Regions from separate parts of the Serratia sp. 121840015-1 genome, predicted to be linked through region 1. Evidence: predicted binding sites of a transcription regulator. Region 1 holds the regulator's gene; each other region holds the start of a gene.
The links. The regulator CRP, encoded in region 1, controls carbon source genes, mostly activating them, when cyclic AMP is high. The targets are predictions, from matches to a motif close to ATGTGANNNNNNTCACAT.

Region 1 (4,555 bases):
GCATTGCGGCGAATGATCGCTTCGGCCTGGCTCTGCTCCACCAGTTTTTGCACCTCTTCCGGCAGATGCAGGCTGACGGTGATGTGCTCCTGCAGGTCCATCGCCACCTGAAAGGCGCGCTGCAGGCGCTTTTGCTCGAGATTGTTGGCGTGCGGCAGGAAATTAAGCTGTTGGTACAACAGGCTGATCAGGTCCATCACCTTTTGCTGGCGCACCAGCAGCGGCGGCAGCGCGGTCTGCGGATCGGTGTGCTGGGTCAGCAGCGAGTATTTGGCTTCGAAATAGTCCGCCAGTTCCAGGTAGAGCTGGCTCAGCGTCTCGCGCATCGGCTGCTCTTTCCACAGCTTGAACCAGAACCAGGTGAATAAGCCATACCAGGCGGTGCCGATCGCGTACAGCAGCGGCGCCTGCCAGATAGGCACCGTGCCGGCCGTGCTGAGGGCGAAGATGGCTGCCACCAGCGCCGCCGGCAACAGCCGGGCGTGCAGCGGGCTGATTTCGCCGGTGACGCCGAGCAGCAGCGCCAGGCCCAGCATCAGCGCCGGCAGCGGCACGTGCCACAGCAGGGCCTGTTGCAGCAGCACGCTGCTGAAGGCGAACAGCGAACCGCCGACGATCAGTCGTTTAAAGAAGCGCTTATGCGGCGTATCCAGCCCGGCGATATTGCAGCAGGCGGGCACGAGGGAGAACATCAGGCCGAGCTGCAGCTGGCCTATCAGCAGGCCGAACAGCACCGGCAGGCACAACACCAGCGTTTGTCGCAGTGCGTAGTTGATTTCCGGGTGGTAGATCAGGCGGCGCCACATGGCAGAGAGCAGACAAAAAAACGGCGCAGACTGCGCCGTTTTTTCAGGGATTAACGGGTGCCGTAGACGACAATGGTTTTGCCGTGGGCGGAAATCAGGTTTTGATCTTCCAGCATTTTCAGAATACGGCCAACGGTTTCACGCGAGCAGCCGACGATCTGGCCGATCTCCTGACGGGTGATCTTGATCTGCATGCCGTCCGGGTGAGTCATGGCGTCGGGTTGCTTCGCCAGATTCAGCAGGGTTTGCGCGATGCGGCCGGTAACGTCCAGGAAGGCGAGGTTGCCCACTTTTTCGGAGGTGACCTGCAGGCGGCTCGCCATTTGGGCGGACAGACGCATCAGGATGTCCGGGTTCACCTGGATCAGCTGGCGGAATTTCTTGTAGGAAATTTCGGCCACTTCACAGGCGGTTTTCGCGCGAACCCAGGCGCTGCGCTCCTGGCCTTCTTCGAACAATCCGAGCTCGCCGATGAAATCCCCCTGGTTGAGGTAGGACAGGATCATCTCTTTACCTTCTTCATCCTTGATCAGCACCGCGACGGAGCCTTTCACGATGTAGTAAAGCGTTTCGGCCTTTTCACCTTGGTGAATCAGCGTACTCTTCGATGGATATTTGTGGATATGGCAATGAGACAGGAACCATTCGAGAGTAGGGTCTGTTTGCGGTTTGCCGAGAACCATTCGCTGTTATCCTCTGTTGTTATCGCTGCCTTGTGTCACAGGGGTCAGAGTTCCCTGTAAAACCCGCCTGTAGCCGCAGTCATGAGCGAGGGCTACCGGCAAGTTTTGAGGCGTGTCATAAAAATACGCTGTCGCTCTAGCATATTAACTTGCCGTAAGCGCTGCAAGCTACATTCTGTTAACATACCGGTAAAGGAGCCTTTCTCTGGGCGTTTCCCTGAAATTCAGTGTCCCGGAAAGATTTATTGCGGCTCTGTTTGTAGCACAGAGTAAGGCGGGTGTCTCGTGTTGTCTCGCTTCAGCATGATTAGCATCAGGTTACGTTGCCTGTTTCTATGCGAAAGCGTACTCTGATTTTAAGAAATCAACCGGAGTGACCAGAATGCAGGCAAGAGTTAAATGGGTGGAAGGGTTAACGTTTTTGGGGGAATCGGCCTCCGGCCACCAGGTGCTGATGGACGGCAACGCCGGTGATAAAGCGCCCAGCCCGATGGAGATGGTGCTGATGTCGTTGGGCGGCTGCAGCGCGATCGACGTGGTGTCCATCCTGCAAAAAGGGCGCAACGACGTGCGCGACTGCGAGGTGAAGCTGACCTCCGAGCGCCGCGAAGAAGCCCCGCGGTTGTTCACCCATATCAACCTGCACTTCATCGTTACCGGCCAGGACCTGACCGACAAGATCGTCGAGCGTGCGGTGAACCTGTCGGCGGAGAAGTACTGCTCGGTGGCGCTGATGCTCAACAAGGCTGCCACGGTGACCCACAGCTTCGAGATCCGCCAACCGGCGTAATCGAAACGGAGCGCGGCCCGGCGCCGCGCTCAACGCATTTATTCGATCTTCTTGCCTTCCAGCAACCGCTGCACCAGCGGCGCCATGATCAGCTCCATCGCCAGCCCCATCTTGCCGCCCGGCACCACTAACGTATTGATGTGTGAGATAAACGAGCCCTGCAGCATCGCCAGCAAATAGGGGAAATCTATCTGATCCAGCCCGCGGAAGTGGATCACCACGAAGCTTTCGTCCAGTGAGGGAATCGCCTTGGCGGCGAACGGGTTGGAGGTGTCCACCGTCGGCACGCGCTGGAAGTTGATGTGGGTGCGCGAGAACTGCGGCGTGATGTAGTTGATGTAATCTTCCATCGAACGCACCACCGAATCCATCACCGCTTCGCGAGAGTGGCCACGCTCGCCGGTATCGCGGATCAGTTTCTGAATCCACTCCAGGTTGACGATCGGCACCACGCCGACCAGCAGATCGACGTGGTTGGCCACGTCATGGTGCTCGGTGACCACGCCGCCGTGCAGCCCCTCGTAGAACAGCACGTCAGTCGGCGCCGGCAGCGGTTCCCACGGGGTGAAGGTACCCGGCACCTGATTGTAGGGCACCGCTTCGTCGTAGGTGTGCAGATACTTGCGCGAGCGCCCGGTGCCGTTCTTGCCGTAGTCGATAAAGCTCTGCTGCAGCAGGCCGAAGTCGTTGGCCTCGGGGCCGAAATAGCTGATGTGTCTGCCCAGATCGCGCGCCTTGCGGATCGCCGCGTCCATTTCCGGCCGGGTGTAGCGATGGAAACTGTCGCCCTCCAGCTCGGCGGCGCGGATGTTGAGCTGTTGGAAGATCTTACGGAACGCCACGCTGGTGGTGGTGGTGCCGGCGCCGCTGGAACCGGTCACCGCGATAACGGGATGTTTGGCAGACATGATGGTTGTCACTCCGTGTTGAATGCGCCGGCGTCAGGGGATTATTGTGGCTCTTGTTGACGCTCTCTATCTCAGGAAAAAATGGCGCGCGCTGGTTTGCAATGCCCCATTGTTACCTGATTTTTTCCGTCAGTCATAGAACCGAGCGCCACTAAATTTCTTCCTGCCCGGCGCGGAACTGGCCGCGCGGCATGATGTTGACGCTCTCGTGCAGTTCCGACCACACCAGCACCACTTCGCCGTTTTTCAGTTGGCGGCGCACGTCCTCCACCTTCTGTTCCAGCGAGCGTTCATGTTCGCCGTAATCGGTGCCTTCGCGCAGTACAAAGGATTCGATCAGGCTGTTCAGGGTGTCGGTTGCCAGTTCTTGCCAGGGAATGATCACGTCGGGATGTCCAGATAAGGGGAAAGCCAGGCCGGAATGCGATGTTCCAGCCACATGTGCGGTTTTTTCAGCGTGCCGCCGACGAAGCCGACGTGGCCGCCGTACTCGGTCAGTTGATATTCGATATTGCGCGGCAGGCCGGCGACGTCGGGGATCACCTCATGGGTCATGAAGGGATCGTCCTTCGCATGGATGATCAGCAGCGGCGTCTGAATAGCCGGCAACAGCGGCAGGGCGCTGCAGCGGCGATAGTAGTCGATAGCGTCGCTAAAGCCGTGAATGCGCGAGGTAATGGCGTCGTCGAATTCGCGGATGCGCCGCAACCCGTTCAGCTGTGACAGCTTGAGCGGCAGAGTGTCCGGGTAGTGCAACAGCTTGCGGGTGGCGTTTTGTTTCAGCTGCCCCAGCAGGTAGCGCTGATAAACGCGGGAGAAACCTTGCTCCATGCGGTAGGCGCAGGGCTCCAGCATCAGCGGCGCCGAGACCACCACCGCCGCCTGCAGCAGGCTGTCGGCGCCTTGCTGCGCCAGATAGCAGGCCAGCATGTTGCCGCCGAGCGAAACGCCTACCGCCGCGGTCGGCACCTCGCCGTAGCGGTCGCGCAGCCAGCGCAGGAAGAAGCGTGCATCTTCGGTTTCACCGGAGTGGTAGATGCGCTGCTTGCGGTTGGGCACGCCGCTGCAGCCGCGAAAGTGCATCACCACGCCGAGCCAGCCACGCTCACGCCAGGCGTTGAGCAGGCCATGTGCGTAGGGGCTGTAGAAGCTGCCTTCCAGGCCGTGGAACAGCACCGCGCGCGGTTTGTCGCGCGCCTGCGCCGGATCTTCGCTCCAGGCGAGATCGACGAAATCGCCGTCGGGCAATTCCAGCCGTTGCCAATGCGGTTTCAATAACACGCGGCGGCGCACCAACCGCGGCAACAGCGTTTGCAGGTGCGGGTTACTGGCCCCGGTCAGAGGGCGAAAGGTGTTAGGCATAGGCTG
Region 2 (4,555 bases), on a different contig from region 1:
CGGCAGCTCCTGTTCACTGCTGCACAGCCCGATCGACCTGAGCGTGGAAAGCCGTCTGGACGAAGAAGTGAAAAGCTGGTTCGCCTTCGCGCTGCAAAAATGCGCCGAGCTGGCGCTGTTGAGCTCGGCGCTGAACGCGCCTGACGCGGCCAAGCAGGCTGAACTGGATGCCTACAGCGCACCGATCCGCGCCCGCCGTCAGTCGAGCCGTGTGCACAACCCACAGGTTGAGCGTCGCCTGGCCGCGATCACCGCGCAGGACAGCGAACGCCACAGCGCTTACGCCGAGCGCGCCAGGGCGCAGCGCGAGCGTTTCAACCTGCCGGCCTGGCCGACCACCACCATCGGTTCGTTCCCGCAGACCACCGAGATCCGCGGCCTGCGTCTGGACTTCAAACAGGGCCGTTTGGACGGCAACAACTACCGCACCAGCATCGGTGAGCACATCAAACAGGCGATCGTCGAGCAGGAGCGCCTCGGGCTGGACGTGCTGGTGCACGGTGAAGCCGAGCGTAACGACATGGTGGAGTATTTCGGCGAGAACCTGGACGGCTTCGTGTTTACCCAAAACGGCTGGGTGCAGAGCTACGGCTCCCGCTGCGTGAAGCCACCGGTCATCATCGGCGACGTCAGCCGCCCGGAAGCCATCACCGTCGAATGGGCCAAATTCGCCCAGTCGCTGACCGACAAGCCGGTGAAAGGCATGCTGACCGGGCCGGTGACCATCCTGTGCTGGTCGTTCCCGCGTGAAGACGTGACCCGCGAAGTGATTGCCAAGCAGATTGCGCTGGCGCTGCGCGACGAGGTGGAAGATCTGGAAAAAGCCGGTATCGGCATCATCCAGATCGACGAACCCGCCCTGCGCGAAGGGCTGCCGCTGCGCCAATCCGACTGGGCCGCTTACCTGAACTGGGCGGTGGACGCCTTCAAACTGAACGCCGCCGTGGCGCGGGACGACACCCAGATCCACACCCACATGTGTTATTGCGAATTCAACGACATCATGGACTCCATCGCCGCGCTGGACGCCGACGTGATCACCATCGAGACCTCGCGTTCCGATATGGATCTGCTGGAAGCCTTCAAAGAGTTCGAATACCCGAACGAAATCGGGCCGGGCGTCTACGATATCCACTCGCCGAACGTGCCGAGCGTGGAATGGATTGAAGCGCTGCTGCGTAAAGCGGCGCAGAACATCCCGGCGGAACGCCTGTGGGTTAACCCGGATTGCGGCCTGAAAACCCGCGGCTGGCCGGAAACCCGGCAGTCGCTGGCCAACATGGTATTGGCGGCACAGCGCCTGCGCGAGCACGCGTGATGCCGTGCGGCGGATAAACCGCCGCTTATAGATTTACTGGTGTGATGATTGGGCGCTTCGGCGCCCTTTTTTATGCGCGGGAAATTATTTGACGCCGTGCTGGGCGAACCATGCCAGCATGCGCTGCCAGCCGTCTTGCGCCGCTTCGGCGTTGTAGCTGGGACGATAATCGGCGTTGAACGCATGCCCGACTTCGGGATACACCACGATTTCGGCCTCGGCGTTGGCGGCGCGGATCGCCTGACGCATGGTTTCCACCGTCTCCAGCGGGATGCCGCTGTCCTGCCCGCCATACAGCCCCAGCACCGGCGCCGACAGGTGGGTGGCGACGTCGACCGGCTGCTTCGGTGAATTCAGCGTTTTCTCACCGACCAGTTTGCCGTACCAGGCGACCGCCGCCTTCAACTGCGGGTTATGCGCCGCGTACAGCCAGGTGATGCGGCCACCCCAGCAAAAACCGGTGATCGCCAGCTTGCCGGCGTCGCCGCCGTGGCGGATAGCCCAGTGTGCGGCGTGATCCAGATCCGACAGCACCTGACGATCCGGCACCTTGGTGACCAACTGCTGGAACAGCTCGCCGATATCGGTGTAGTCGTTGGCGTCGCCCTGGCGGAAATAGAGCTCGGGCGCGATCGCCAGATAGCCCTGCTTGGCCAGGCGGCGGCACAGATCCTGAATATGTTCATGGACGCCGAAGATTTCCTGCACCACCAGCACGATGGGGAAAGGGCCGCTCTGGTCGGCGGGTTTGGCGACGTAGGCCGGCAGCGCGTCGCCCTGAGAAGGAATGGTCGTTTGCCCGGCGTGAATGCCCTGTTCGTCGGTGATAATCGCGGAGGCGGCCAACGGCGCGGCGGCCGGGGCGAATCCCCCCTGAGCCTGTTCTAATGTCATCACATGTTCGGTTTTCATTGCGGTCTCCGTGCAATAGAAAAAAGCGCTGAGATTAACTATAGGAAAGATTATCCATTATTGGCGCTGCGTGGCGCACTTTCGGACAAGTTGATAAAAAACGGCTAATTATCTGGCTTTGCGGCATTTTTAAGCGCTTTTTATCATGTTATTACGCGTTTTGGCCCGCGTAAGTGCCATAAGGTGCGTTAGAGGGCTTTTTTGTCCCTAAGCAGCCGATAAGATGAGGGTATTTCGAATTGATCAGCTAAATAGTTTCAGCCGGCAACCAACGGGCAGAGGGCGGCAAGATTTGTCGGCTAGACTGAGGTATAGCGGTGCGCTCTAGGGGCGTTACAGTGCTTTTTTGTGATAAAAATCACAAAAAATATGTAGCATGTAATTTGTTTCTCTTTTCATAGTGACTATCGTCACGAAATTAAGCGGCGATTTTCAGTAGAGTGCTTTTTTGTTCCTCCCAATAAACATGATCCATGAGGAGTCTCGTATGTCTCAGTCTGACGTTTTTCATCTCGGCCTCACCAAGAACGATTTACAAGGGGCCCAGCTTGCCATCGTGCCGGGCGATCCGCAGCGCGTAGAGAAGATTGCCAAGCTGATGGAAAATCCGGTGCATCTGGCCTCCCATCGTGAATTCACTACCTGGCGCGCGGAGCTGGACGGCAAGGCGGTGATCGTCTGCTCTACCGGTATCGGTGGCCCGTCTACCTCTATCGCGGTGGAAGAGCTGGCGCAGCTGGGCATTCGCACTTTCCTGCGCATCGGCACCACCGGCGCCATTCAGGCGAACATCAACGTCGGTGACGTGCTGGTCACCACGGCGGCGGTACGCCTCGACGGCGCCAGCCTGCACTTTGCGCCGATGGAGTTCCCGGCAGTCGCTGACTTCGCCTGCACCACCGCGCTGGTGGAAGCGGCCAAGGCCAGCGGCGCTACCACGCACATTGGCGTGACCGCCTCCTCCGATACCTTCTATCCGGGCCAGGAGCGTTACGACACTTACTCCGGCCGCGTGGTCAGCCGCTTCAAAGGCTCGATGGAAGAGTGGCAGGCGATGGGCGTGATGAACTATGAAATGGAATCCGCCACGCTGTTGACCATGTGCGCCAGCCAGGGCCTGCGTGCCGGCATGGTGGCTGGGGTGATCGTCAACCGCACCCAGCAAGAGATCCCGAACGCCGAGACCATGAAAAACACCGAAAGCAAAGCGGTGCAGATCGTGGTGGACGCCGCCCGCCGCCTGCTGTAATCGCCTTTCCCCCAACGGGCCGCCGACGCGGCCCGTTTTTCCATTCGCGGCGAATCTGTTACGGTGATACTCCTCAGCGCTGCACCGATGGCTGCCGCGCGTTGTCATAACAAAAACAACGAGGACGTTTATGACCGCCCAGATCCTGCTTCATCCTTCGCTCGCGCCGCTCGACGGCGGCATCAATTTCCGCGACTTCGGCGGCAACGGCGTGGCCGACGGGCGCCGCATCAAGCGCGGCCTGCTGTTCCGCTCCGGTTCCCTCGAGCGGCTGACGGAAAACGACTGCACCTTTCTCGCCGGCGTGCCGGTGCGCTCGGTGCTGGACTACCGCGATGCCGACGAGGTGCAGGCCAAGCCGGATATTCTGTGGAATGGCGCCGATTATCACCACGTGCCGGCCAACCCGCTGAGCAGCGAAGTCAACGCCAACCTGGAGAAGCTCACCAACGAGACGCTGGCCGCCTTCGATGCCCGCGCGTTCATGCTGGAGCTGTATCGCCGCCTGCCGTTCGGCAATGCGGCCTATCAGCGGCTGGCGCAGCTGTTGAGCAATCCTGGCGGCGGCGCCATCGTACAGCACTGCGCGGTCGGCAAGGATCGCACCGGGGTCGGTTCGGCACTGGTGCTGTTCGCGCTGGGGGCCGACGAAGCGACGGTGCTGGAAGACTATCTGCTGACCGAAACCACGCTGGCCACTTTCCGCGAGCAGATGCTGGATCAGCTGTCTATCAAGCTGAATGCGGCGGCGCTGGAGCAATTCGCCTACGTGCTCAGCGCGCGCGAGGAGTTCCTGATGACGGCGTTGGGCTGCATCCGTCAGCAATACGGTTCCACCGACCGCTGGCTGGAAGCGGAATACGGCCTGGGCGCAGCCCAGCGCGAAGCGCTGCAGGCGTTCTACCTCGAGTAAATCGCCGCGCGTTTAGCCGGGGTTTAACTCGCCCCGGCCTATCCTAGGCGGCGAATTATCGCGTATCAGGAGCCCCGCATTGAGCCTCAATGACGTTATCAACTGGGTCAGCGACGTCGTGCGTCAGCACGAAGGCTGGGCCATTCCCATCATCTTTTTCCTG
Region 3 (4,555 bases), on a different contig from region 1:
TGCTGCTGTCGGTCGGCGGCTGGGGCGCACGCGGCTTCTCCGCCGCTGCGGCGACTGCGGAAAACCGGGCGATATTCATCCGCTCCGCGCTGCAGGTGATCGCACAGTATCAGCTGGATGGTATCGATCTGGACTGGGAATATCCGGTGAACGGCGCCTGGGGGCTGGTGGAAAGCCAACCGGCAGACCGCGACAACTTCACCCTGCTGCTGAAAGAGCTTCACCAGGCGCTGGGTAAAGGCAAGCTGTTAACCATCGCCGTCGGGGCCAACGTCAAAAGCCCGCAGGAATGGGTCGATGTGAAAAGCATTGCCCCTTACCTCGACTACATCAATCTGATGACCTACGACATGGCTTACGGCACGCAGTATTTCAATGCCAACCTGTACGATTCAAAGCGTTGGCCAACCGTGGCGGCCGCCGACCGTTACAGCGCCGATTTCGTGGTAAAGAATTATCTGGCTGCCGGACTGAAACCGGCAAAGATGAACCTGGGCATCGGTTTCTACGGCCGGGTACCGAAGCGGGCGACCGAGGCGGGCATCGACTGGGACAAGCCGGACGCCGCCAAACATCCGGTGACGCAGCCATACTTCAGCACGCGCGAAACCGCCCTGTTCAACGCGCTGGGGCTGGATCTCGGCAAAGACACCTACTTTAAATACCACGATATCGTCAGCAAATTGCTCAACGATCCGCAGCATCGTTTTCGCGAGCACTGGGATGACGACGCCAAGGTACCTTACCTGACGCTGCAATCCGCCGCAGGCAAACCGCTGTTCGCCATCTCCTACGAGAACCCGCGTTCGGTGGCCATCAAGGCCGAGTACATCAAAAGCCAGGGATTGGGAGGGGCGATGTTCTGGGAGTACGGCGCGGACGATAACAACCGGCTGGCACAGCAGCTGGCGGAATCGCTGGGTATCAAGGGCGAAAAACGGTGAACCGACGGGGCGATGGCGTCATCGCCCCGCTTTAGGGCAACCTTACTGCGGTTTGAGTTTGGCCAGCGGCTCGGCAACGAACTGCTGTTTCAGCTCTTGCTTGCTCTTCATCACGATCTGCCCGTCGGTGCCGATGCTCATGTGCTGCGGATCGACGTTGTTCATCGACTGCCACAGCATCACCGCCTGCAGGCTGTTTTCTTTTTGCTCCGGCGTCAGCGCCACGCCATCCGGCCATTTGCCCAGCTCAACCGCCTGTACCAGGCGCTGGTATATCTCGGGCGTCATCGCCGCAATCAGATCTTTCACGTCCATCAGAGCCCTTCTCGCTTAACAGATGAATAATTAGCTGAATCGATTTTGTTGGTTAAATTACCACTTAGCCGGCCGTTTGGTCGCCATTTTCGCCATCGGTGAAACTCAGCGAGGCGGAGTTGACGCAATAGCGGTCGCCGGTCGGCTGCGGGCCATCGGGGAAAACGTGCCCCAGGTGCGCGTCGCAATGACCGCAGCGGATTTCAACACGGTGCATATTATGTGAATTATCATCAAGATAACGGATTGCATCGGCGGAAACCGGCTCATAAAAGCTCGGCCAGCCGCAGCCGGAATCGTATTTGGTTTCGGAATAGAACAGCGGCTGGTTACAGCACAGGCAATGGTACACGCCCTCGCGCTTGTTGTGCAGCAATTTGCCGCTGAACGGCGCTTCGGTGCCGCGCTGTTGCGTCACATAACGTTGGATTTCATTCAGTTCCGTGACCGGATGACCGGGGGTTGTCTCTTTAGCCATTTGTGCTTATCTCTGAATGTGGATAATGTCAACGAAAACAATGATTAATAATAACAAAAAATTAACACCGCTGCAGGGGTTTTTGGCCTAAACTGTAGCCCATAAAGGCCACGTCACGATGATATGTGATAGCGATCACACATCTTGCGTATGCTGACTTTATACTTGGCGGCTTGTCCCCATATAACGGATGAGGCCGAGCGAAAATGGACTGTGCAATAAGCGTGCAAAACCACCCTTCCGGTTTGACTTGCCGCAAGAATTGACACGATTCCGCTTGACGCTGGGTAAGGTTTTTGTAATTTTACAACCAACCTTTTATTCACTAACAAATAGCTGGTGGAATATATGACTATCAAAGTAGGTATCAACGGTTTTGGCCGTATCGGTCGCATTGTTTTCCGTGCTGCTCAAGAGCGTTCTGACATCGAGATCGTTGCAATCAACGACCTGTTGGACGCAGAGTACATGGCTTACATGCTGAAGTATGACTCTACTCACGGCCGTTTCAACGGTACGGTAGAAGTTAAAGACGGCCACCTGGTTGTTAACGGCAAAACCATCCGTGTTACCGCAGAGAAAGACCCGGCTAACCTGAAGTGGAACGAAGTGGGTGTTGACGTGGTTGCTGAAGCGACCGGTATCTTCCTGACCGACGAAACCGCACGTAAACACATCACCGCTGGCGCTAAAAAAGTCGTTCTGACTGGCCCATCCAAAGATGCGACCCCAATGTTCGTGCGTGGCGCCAACTTTGACAAATATGCCGGCCAGGACATCGTGTCCAACGCCTCTTGCACCACCAACTGCCTGGCGCCACTGGCTAAAGTCATCAACGACAACTTCGGTATCGTTGAAGGCCTGATGACCACCGTTCACGCGACCACCGCCACTCAGAAAACCGTTGATGGCCCGTCCCACAAAGACTGGCGCGGCGGCCGCGGCGCATCCCAGAACATCATCCCTTCTTCTACCGGCGCAGCGAAAGCGGTTGGCGTTGTTCTGCCAGAGCTGAAAGGCAAACTGACCGGTATGGCGTTCCGCGTACCGACGCCTAACGTATCCGTTGTTGACCTGACCGTGCGTCTGGAAAAAGCGGCTACCTACGAAGAAATCAAGAAAGCCATCAAAGATGCCGCTGAAGGTTCTATGAAAGGCGTTCTGGGCTACGTTGAAGACGACGTGGTTTCCACCGATTTCAACGGCGAAGTGCTGACTTCCGTGTTCGATGCCAAAGCCGGTATCGCACTGAACGACAACTTCGTGAAACTGGTTTCCTGGTACGACAACGAAACCGGTTATTCCAACAAGGTTCTGGACCTGATCGCTCACATCTCCAAGTAATGGCATGATGTTAAGCTGATAATGAGGGCGACATTTTTGTCGCCCTTTTTTATTTGTCTCTCCGGCAAACATTAAGGTAATGAAATGAACGAGAAAATTTTCACCCTGCCCGTTTCCGAACAGATTTCGCCTTACATCAGCCAGCGTCAACTCGATGAGCTGGGCGTGGTTGTGGTGTCGCACCCGAAAGTGCGCGCGGCCGTCGCGCTGCAAGGCGCCCATTTGCTGGCCTGGCAGCCCAGCGGTGAGCAGCCGGTGATTTGGCTCAGCAGTAATACCCCCTTCGCCAAAGGTAAGGCCATCCGCGGCGGCGTGCCGATCTGCTGGCCGTGGTTCGGCCCGGTAGCACAACCCTCCCACGGTTTTGCCCGCAATCAGCCCTGGAGCCTGACGGCGCACGATGAAGATGACAACGGCGTCATCCTGACCTTTACCCTGAAAGACAATGAGCAGACCCGCAAACTGTGGCCGCACGCCTTCACGCTGATTGCCCGCTTCAAGCTGGGTGCGGAGTGCGAGATCGAGCTGGAATCGCACGGCGATTATCAGGCTACGGCGGCGCTGCACAGCTACTTCCAGGTCGGCGACATCGATCGGGTCAGCGTGGCGGGCCTGGGCGAGCCTTATATCGACAAGGTGGCGGGCGGCGCTGAGGCGCGCCAGGCGGGCGAAGTGACCTTCGTCGGCCAAACCGACCGCGTCTACACCCGCCCGGAGGCCTTCAGCCAGATCCGCGATCCGGCGCTCGCGCGCACCATCGAGGTTCACCACCATCATATGAGTGACGTTATCGCCTGGAACCCGGGCGTAGAGCTCTCCTGCAGCATGGGGGATATGCCGAACGACGGTTACAAGACCATGGTCTGCGTAGAGACCGGGCGCGTCAGTAAACCGCTGGTCGCCGCCGGCGAACAACCGGCCCGTTTGGGTGTGACCTTCCGCAGCCGTAAGAAAGCCTGAAAAGCCGTGCGCGGCAGCGCACCACAGATGTGCAAAAGGGGCGCCAGCGCCCCTTTTTGATGCACGCCATGCACGATGATCGTGCAATGCGTGATTAGAAGGTGTAGCTCACACCCGTCATCAGCAAACCGGTGTAGGATTTATCCACCATCGGACTGTCTTTCACTTCATCAGACAACTTCACATAGCGGCCGACGAAGAAGGCATTCCAGCTTTTGTTGATCTGGTAATTGGCGCTCAGCTCGAGATAAGGCGCCCAGCTATCGCCTGGGGTGTAGCTGTCAAGGCCGCTGCGGCGCGATTCATTGGCGCTGACGCCATAGTAATATTTGTTCTGGTTCTTGCTGTTCCACATCACGCCCACGCCTGGGACCAGCGTCAGCGCGTCCAGATCAAACTTGTACAGGTAAGCCACATCGCCCACCAGACCGTTGCTGTTGTTCAGCGTGTCGCCGGTGAAGGTGGTGCGGAGGGTGCCCCACTCGGCGTTGTGCGAGTAGGCCAGGCCGGCCAT
Region 4 (4,555 bases), on a different contig from region 1:
AGGCGCACAAAGGGCGAGCCGCTGTCGGCATTGCGATCGTTCTTGCCGACGATCACCACGGTGGCGGTGGTGCCGGCCGGGTACGGATGCTGTTGGTCCTTGGCGTCCAGCAGGATCTTCACCGGCACGCGCTGCGCCAGGCGCACCCACTCCAGGTTGCTGTCGATCGAGGCCAGCCCTTTGCTGTTGACCGTGCTGCTGCTGTTGTTTACCGCCGCCGCCACGCTGTCGACGGTGCCGTGCATGATGCGATTGCTGCCGAGCGGGGTGATCTCCGCGCGGTCACCCTTATTCAGGCCGGTCAGCTTGGTTTCTTCCAGATAGGCCAGGATGTAGAAGGAGTCTTTCTTCACCAGCGCCACCGCCACCGAGCCGCGGGTGATGTATTCGCCGGCGTGGACGTTGAGGTTGGTGATCCAGCCATCGGCCGGGGCACGCACCGTGGTGCGCTCCAGATCCAGCTGCGCCAGCTCGCGCGCCGCCACGGCCTTCGCCAGCTGGTGTTGCACGGTCTGCAGCGAGTTGTTCGACTGGTCGATTTCTTCCTGCGACATCGCCTGCACGCCCAGCTTGACGCGGCGGCCGGCCTCGCGCCGTTTTTCCGCCGCCAGCGTTTGATAGTAGGCGACGTCGGCACCGGCTTCCGCCAGCGCCTGCTCATAGCGCGGCCGATCGACCACGAACAGCACCTGGCCTTTCTTCACCAGCTGGTTGTCCACCACCGGCACTTCGGTCAGCAGGCCGCTGACGTCCGGCGCGATCGCCACCACGTCGGCGGTGAACTTGGCGTCACGTGTCCACGGCGACTCGGTGTAGAACACCCAGGCCTTGAACACTGCAACGATACCCAGCAGCACAAGAATCAAAGTGATCGCGATTCGGGTTATTTTTATCGAAAAATTTTTCACAGCGACCTCAAACAAAAAGACATGAAATCAGATAAAACAAGCAGCAATACAGCGCGGTGTTAAACAGCGCCGGATGCCAGACAAAATCGTAAATCCCCGTCGGCTGCAGCAGGCGGCGCAAGAGAAAAAACAGCGCCAGCGACACCAGCAGCTCGAAAAACACCGGCGGAAACGACAGTCCGAAGATGACCATAACCGGAAGCAAACTCATCACTTTTTCCTTATTGTTCACTACGCCGGGGAAAGACACATCTCGCCATTCACATTCTCTTTACATTTTAGCGTGCGCGCGCCACAAATCTTGACCGGACAGCTTGTCCAGGTCACGAACCCGAAAAAAGGTTAAACTTTGGGGCAGACATCCACGACAGGGATTGCGAGGGTGCCGGAGGAGCGGCAGGATTGCGTCGCCGCTCGCTCTCGCACGTTGGTAAGGTCTATTCACCCGACCACGTTATATTAGCCTGCTTACTATCAAGGCATCAACAATCTGTGATCTAAATCACTTTTAAGCCAGAGTGAATAATGGAAAGATTAAAACGGATGTCGGTATTCGCCAAAGTGGTTGAGTTCGGGTCGTTTACCGCGGCCGCGCGCCAACTCGACATGAGCGTTTCATCGATCAGCCAAACCGTCTCGAAACTGGAAAATGAGCTGCAGGTCAAGCTGTTGAACCGCAGCACGCGCAGCATCGGCCTGACCGAGGCCGGCAAAATCTACTATCAGGGCTGCCGACGCATGCTGCAGGAAGTCAGCGAAGTGCATGAGCAGCTGTACGCGTTTAACAATACGCCTGCCGGCACGCTGCGCATCGGCAGCTCATCCACCATGGCGCAAAACGTGCTGGCGAACATGACCGCCGAGATGATGAAAGAGTACCCGGGCCTGACGGTCAACCTGGTGACCGGCATTCCGGCACCGGATCTGATCACTGATGGATTGGATCTGGTGATCCGCACCGGCGCGCTACAGGACTCCAGCCTGTTCTCCCGCCGCCTGGGGCAGATGCCGATGGTGGTGTGCGCGGCCAAAAGCTACCTCAGCCAGCACGGCACGCCGCAGAAGCCGAGCGACATGGTCAACTTTTCCTGGCTGGAGTACAGCGTACGCCCCGACAGCGAATTTGAACTGATGTCGCCGGAGGGCATCACCACGCGCATTTCACCGCAGGGGCGCTTCGTCACCAACGACTCCTCCACCATGATCCGTTGGCTGAAAAACGGCGCCGGCATCGCCTACGCCCCGCTGATGTGGGTGATCGAAGAGATCAAGCGCGGCGAGATCGAGATCCTGTTCAAAAGCTACCATTCGGATCCGCGGCCGATCTACGCGCTCTATACCGAGAAGGACAAACTGCCGCTGAAGGTGCAGGTGTGTATCAACTACCTAACCGACTATTTCGAACGCGTGGCGGCGGTCTATCAGGGCTATCGCTGAGCAGCGCTCAAATAACGGTGCGCCAGCGCGCCCAGCAGCATCAGCGCCAGCATGCCGAGGCCCCATAGCAGCCAGACGGCGTAGCCGGCCCAGTTCAGCAGCAGAGGAAAATAGCTCGCCAGCCCGCTGCCCAGCTGTTTCAGCCACGGCAGCCAGGCATCCAGCACCGTCTGCGGCACCAGACTCAGCGCACCGCTCATCGGCAGCGATGCGCCGCCGGCCGCTTCCGCCAACGCCGGGAGCCAGGTCAGCACGCCGGCCACACCCCAGGCCAGCAGCGTCCATAGCGCCATGGCACCCAGCAGCAGCGCGGCTGTCCAACCGCCCCGGTTCACGGCACACCGCCGCCGCACTGCGGGCAAAAGCGGCTGCCCGGCGGCAACGGCGCGGCACACTGGCCGCAGGTGGCGCTCACCGCGGCAAATGGCTGGCCGCAGCGATGGCAATAACGTGCGCCCGGTTTATTCACCGCCTGGCATTCCGGACACTGCGGCCCCGGCTCGCCATGCTGGTTATAGCGGTTGCCATGATGCCCGCCGCGGTGACCCGCGCGCTGATGACCGCCATTAACACCGCCTTTCCCCAACAACCTTTTCAGTAAGCTCATCCCGCCTCTCCTCTGTACATTGACGCTGAAGCTCACTGTAAACCCTGGAGTAAACTCCAGGGTAAAGCCCGGCGATGAGGATTTACGTTTCATTACATCGAAAAAGTGGCAAGGCTTTGATGCCGTTAACAAAAGCACCATCGGTATTATCCCACGCCGCCGCGCTGCGTTATGCTGCGGGAACCTCTCCCTGCATCAGGAATAACCATGAAAAAAATCATACTGGACTGTGACCCGGGGCATGACGACGCCATCGCCCTGCTGCTGGCCTGGGGCAATCCGCAGATCGACCTGCTGGCGGTCACCACCGTGGTGGGCAATCAGACGCTGGACAAAGTGACGCGCAACGCACTGGCGGTGGCGCGCATCGCCAATATCACCGGCGTGCCCTTCGCCGCCGGCTGCCCACGCCCGCTGGTGCGCAATATCGAAGTGGCACCCGACATTCACGGCGATTCCGGCCTCGATGGCCCGGTGCTGCCGGAACCCCACCTGCAGCTGGACTCGCGCCACGCGGTGGATCTGATCATTGATACCGTGATGGCCCACCCGCCCGGCAGCGTGACGCTGGTGCCGACCGGCGGCCTGACCAATATCGCCATGGCAGTGCGCAAAGAGCCGCGCATTGCCGAGCGGGTCAAGGAAGTGGTGCTGATGGGCGGTGGCTACCACGTGGGCAACTGGAGCGCGGTGGCGGAGTTCAATATCAAAATCGATCCCGAGGCGGCGCACATCGTGTTTAACGAAAAATGGCCGCTGACCATGGTCGGGCTGGATCTCACCCACCAGGCGTTGGCCACGCCGGCAGTCTGCGAGCGCATCGCCGCCCTCGGCACCCGGCCGGCCGCCTTCGTCGGCGAACTGCTGGCCTTCTTTGGCCACATGTACCGGCAGGCGCAGGGCTTCAGCGCCCCGCCGGTACACGATCCTTGCGCGGTGGCTTACGTGATCGATCCGAGCGTGATGACGGTGCGCAAAGCGCCGGTGGATATCGAACTCACCGGCACCCTGACGCTGGGCATGACGGTCGCGGACTTCCGCGCGCCGCCGCCGCCGGACTGCCACACCCAGGTGGCGGTCAAACTGGATCAGGATAAATTCTGGGATCTGGTGGTAGATGCGCTGGAGCGGATTGGCGAAGTGGAGTGAGATCTGTGAAACATGGATTAACGCGCTTTTACAGGCGCGTTGGTCCGTCTGGCATGATGGCAACAGGGATAGGCAGACCATCTCTCCGTTATTTACAAGAGCACAGAACAATCTTAAAAAAATTTACTTTAATAAAATTCAAAAAAAACCATAAGAACAAGAATAGTCTTAATAAAAATAAAAAATGGCGTGATAAAGAAAATGTGAAATAAGATAATGAACAGCGACAAATAAAATAACGCCCACCGCACCGCCATTAGCAACAACGATTTAACAATAAAATGCTTATCTCATTGGCTCCGTCAGCTGTTTGCCCAGACGCTCGTTGCCGCTCACACGGCGTTTCATTACGCACAAGACAATCACAACCAATTGATTTAAACACAAAAATAAAACAATAGATTAAAAATTGACTGGAGCGAGATAAATTTGAGAAAATGACAACCCTGTTTAA

Region 2: a site for CRP is predicted at 2,577-2,594, ahead of udp (uridine phosphorylase). Genes of this name have one in related genera too.
Region 3: a site for CRP is predicted at 1,861-1,878, ahead of msrB (peptide-methionine (R)-S-oxide reductase MsrB). Genes of this name have one in related genera too.
Region 4: a site for CRP is predicted at 1,399-1,416, ahead of aaeR (HTH-type transcriptional activator AaeR). Genes of this name have one in related genera too.

The regions. Positions count from the first base shown of each region.
Region 1 covers NZ_JBSEYF010000007.1:48,031-52,585, reverse strand. Annotated here, with positions in the region: gene ACUXAC_RS23355 (YccS/YhfK family putative transporter) at 1-806, opposite strand, end outside; gene crp (cAMP-activated global transcriptional regulator CRP) at 857-1,489, opposite strand; gene ACUXAC_RS23345 (OsmC family protein) at 1,872-2,279, shown strand; gene ACUXAC_RS23340 (phosphoribulokinase) at 2,318-3,187, opposite strand; gene ACUXAC_RS23335 (YheU family protein) at 3,339-3,572, opposite strand; gene ACUXAC_RS23330 (hydrolase) at 3,569-4,549, opposite strand.
Region 2 covers NZ_JBSEYF010000006.1:263,291-267,845, forward strand. Annotated here, with positions in the region: gene metE (5-methyltetrahydropteroyltriglutamate--homocysteine S-methyltransferase) at 1-1,318, shown strand, start outside; gene ACUXAC_RS22870 (dienelactone hydrolase family protein) at 1,403-2,230, opposite strand; gene udp (uridine phosphorylase) at 2,718-3,479, shown strand; gene ACUXAC_RS22880 (tyrosine-protein phosphatase) at 3,610-4,392, shown strand; gene ACUXAC_RS22885 (DedA family protein) at 4,472-4,555, shown strand, end outside.
Region 3 covers NZ_JBSEYF010000001.1:1,143,708-1,148,262, reverse strand. Annotated here, with positions in the region: gene ACUXAC_RS05545 (glycoside hydrolase family 18 protein) at 1-944, shown strand, start outside; gene ACUXAC_RS05540 (YeaC family protein) at 987-1,259, opposite strand; gene msrB (peptide-methionine (R)-S-oxide reductase MsrB) at 1,324-1,737, opposite strand; gene gapA (glyceraldehyde-3-phosphate dehydrogenase) at 2,086-3,081, shown strand; gene ACUXAC_RS05525 (D-hexose-6-phosphate mutarotase) at 3,166-4,041, shown strand; gene ACUXAC_RS05520 (MipA/OmpV family protein) at 4,136-4,555, opposite strand, start outside.
Region 4 covers NZ_JBSEYF010000004.1:133,938-138,492, reverse strand. Annotated here, with positions in the region: gene aaeA (p-hydroxybenzoic acid efflux pump subunit AaeA) at 1-908, opposite strand, end outside; gene aaeX (p-hydroxybenzoic acid efflux pump operon protein AaeX) at 916-1,119, opposite strand; gene aaeR (HTH-type transcriptional activator AaeR) at 1,434-2,345, shown strand; gene ACUXAC_RS18785 (hypothetical protein) at 2,336-2,680, opposite strand; gene ACUXAC_RS18780 (zinc ribbon domain-containing protein) at 2,677-2,952, opposite strand; gene uriH (uridine-preferring nucleoside hydrolase UriH) at 3,160-4,101, shown strand; gene ACUXAC_RS18770 (hypothetical protein) at 4,107-4,313, shown strand.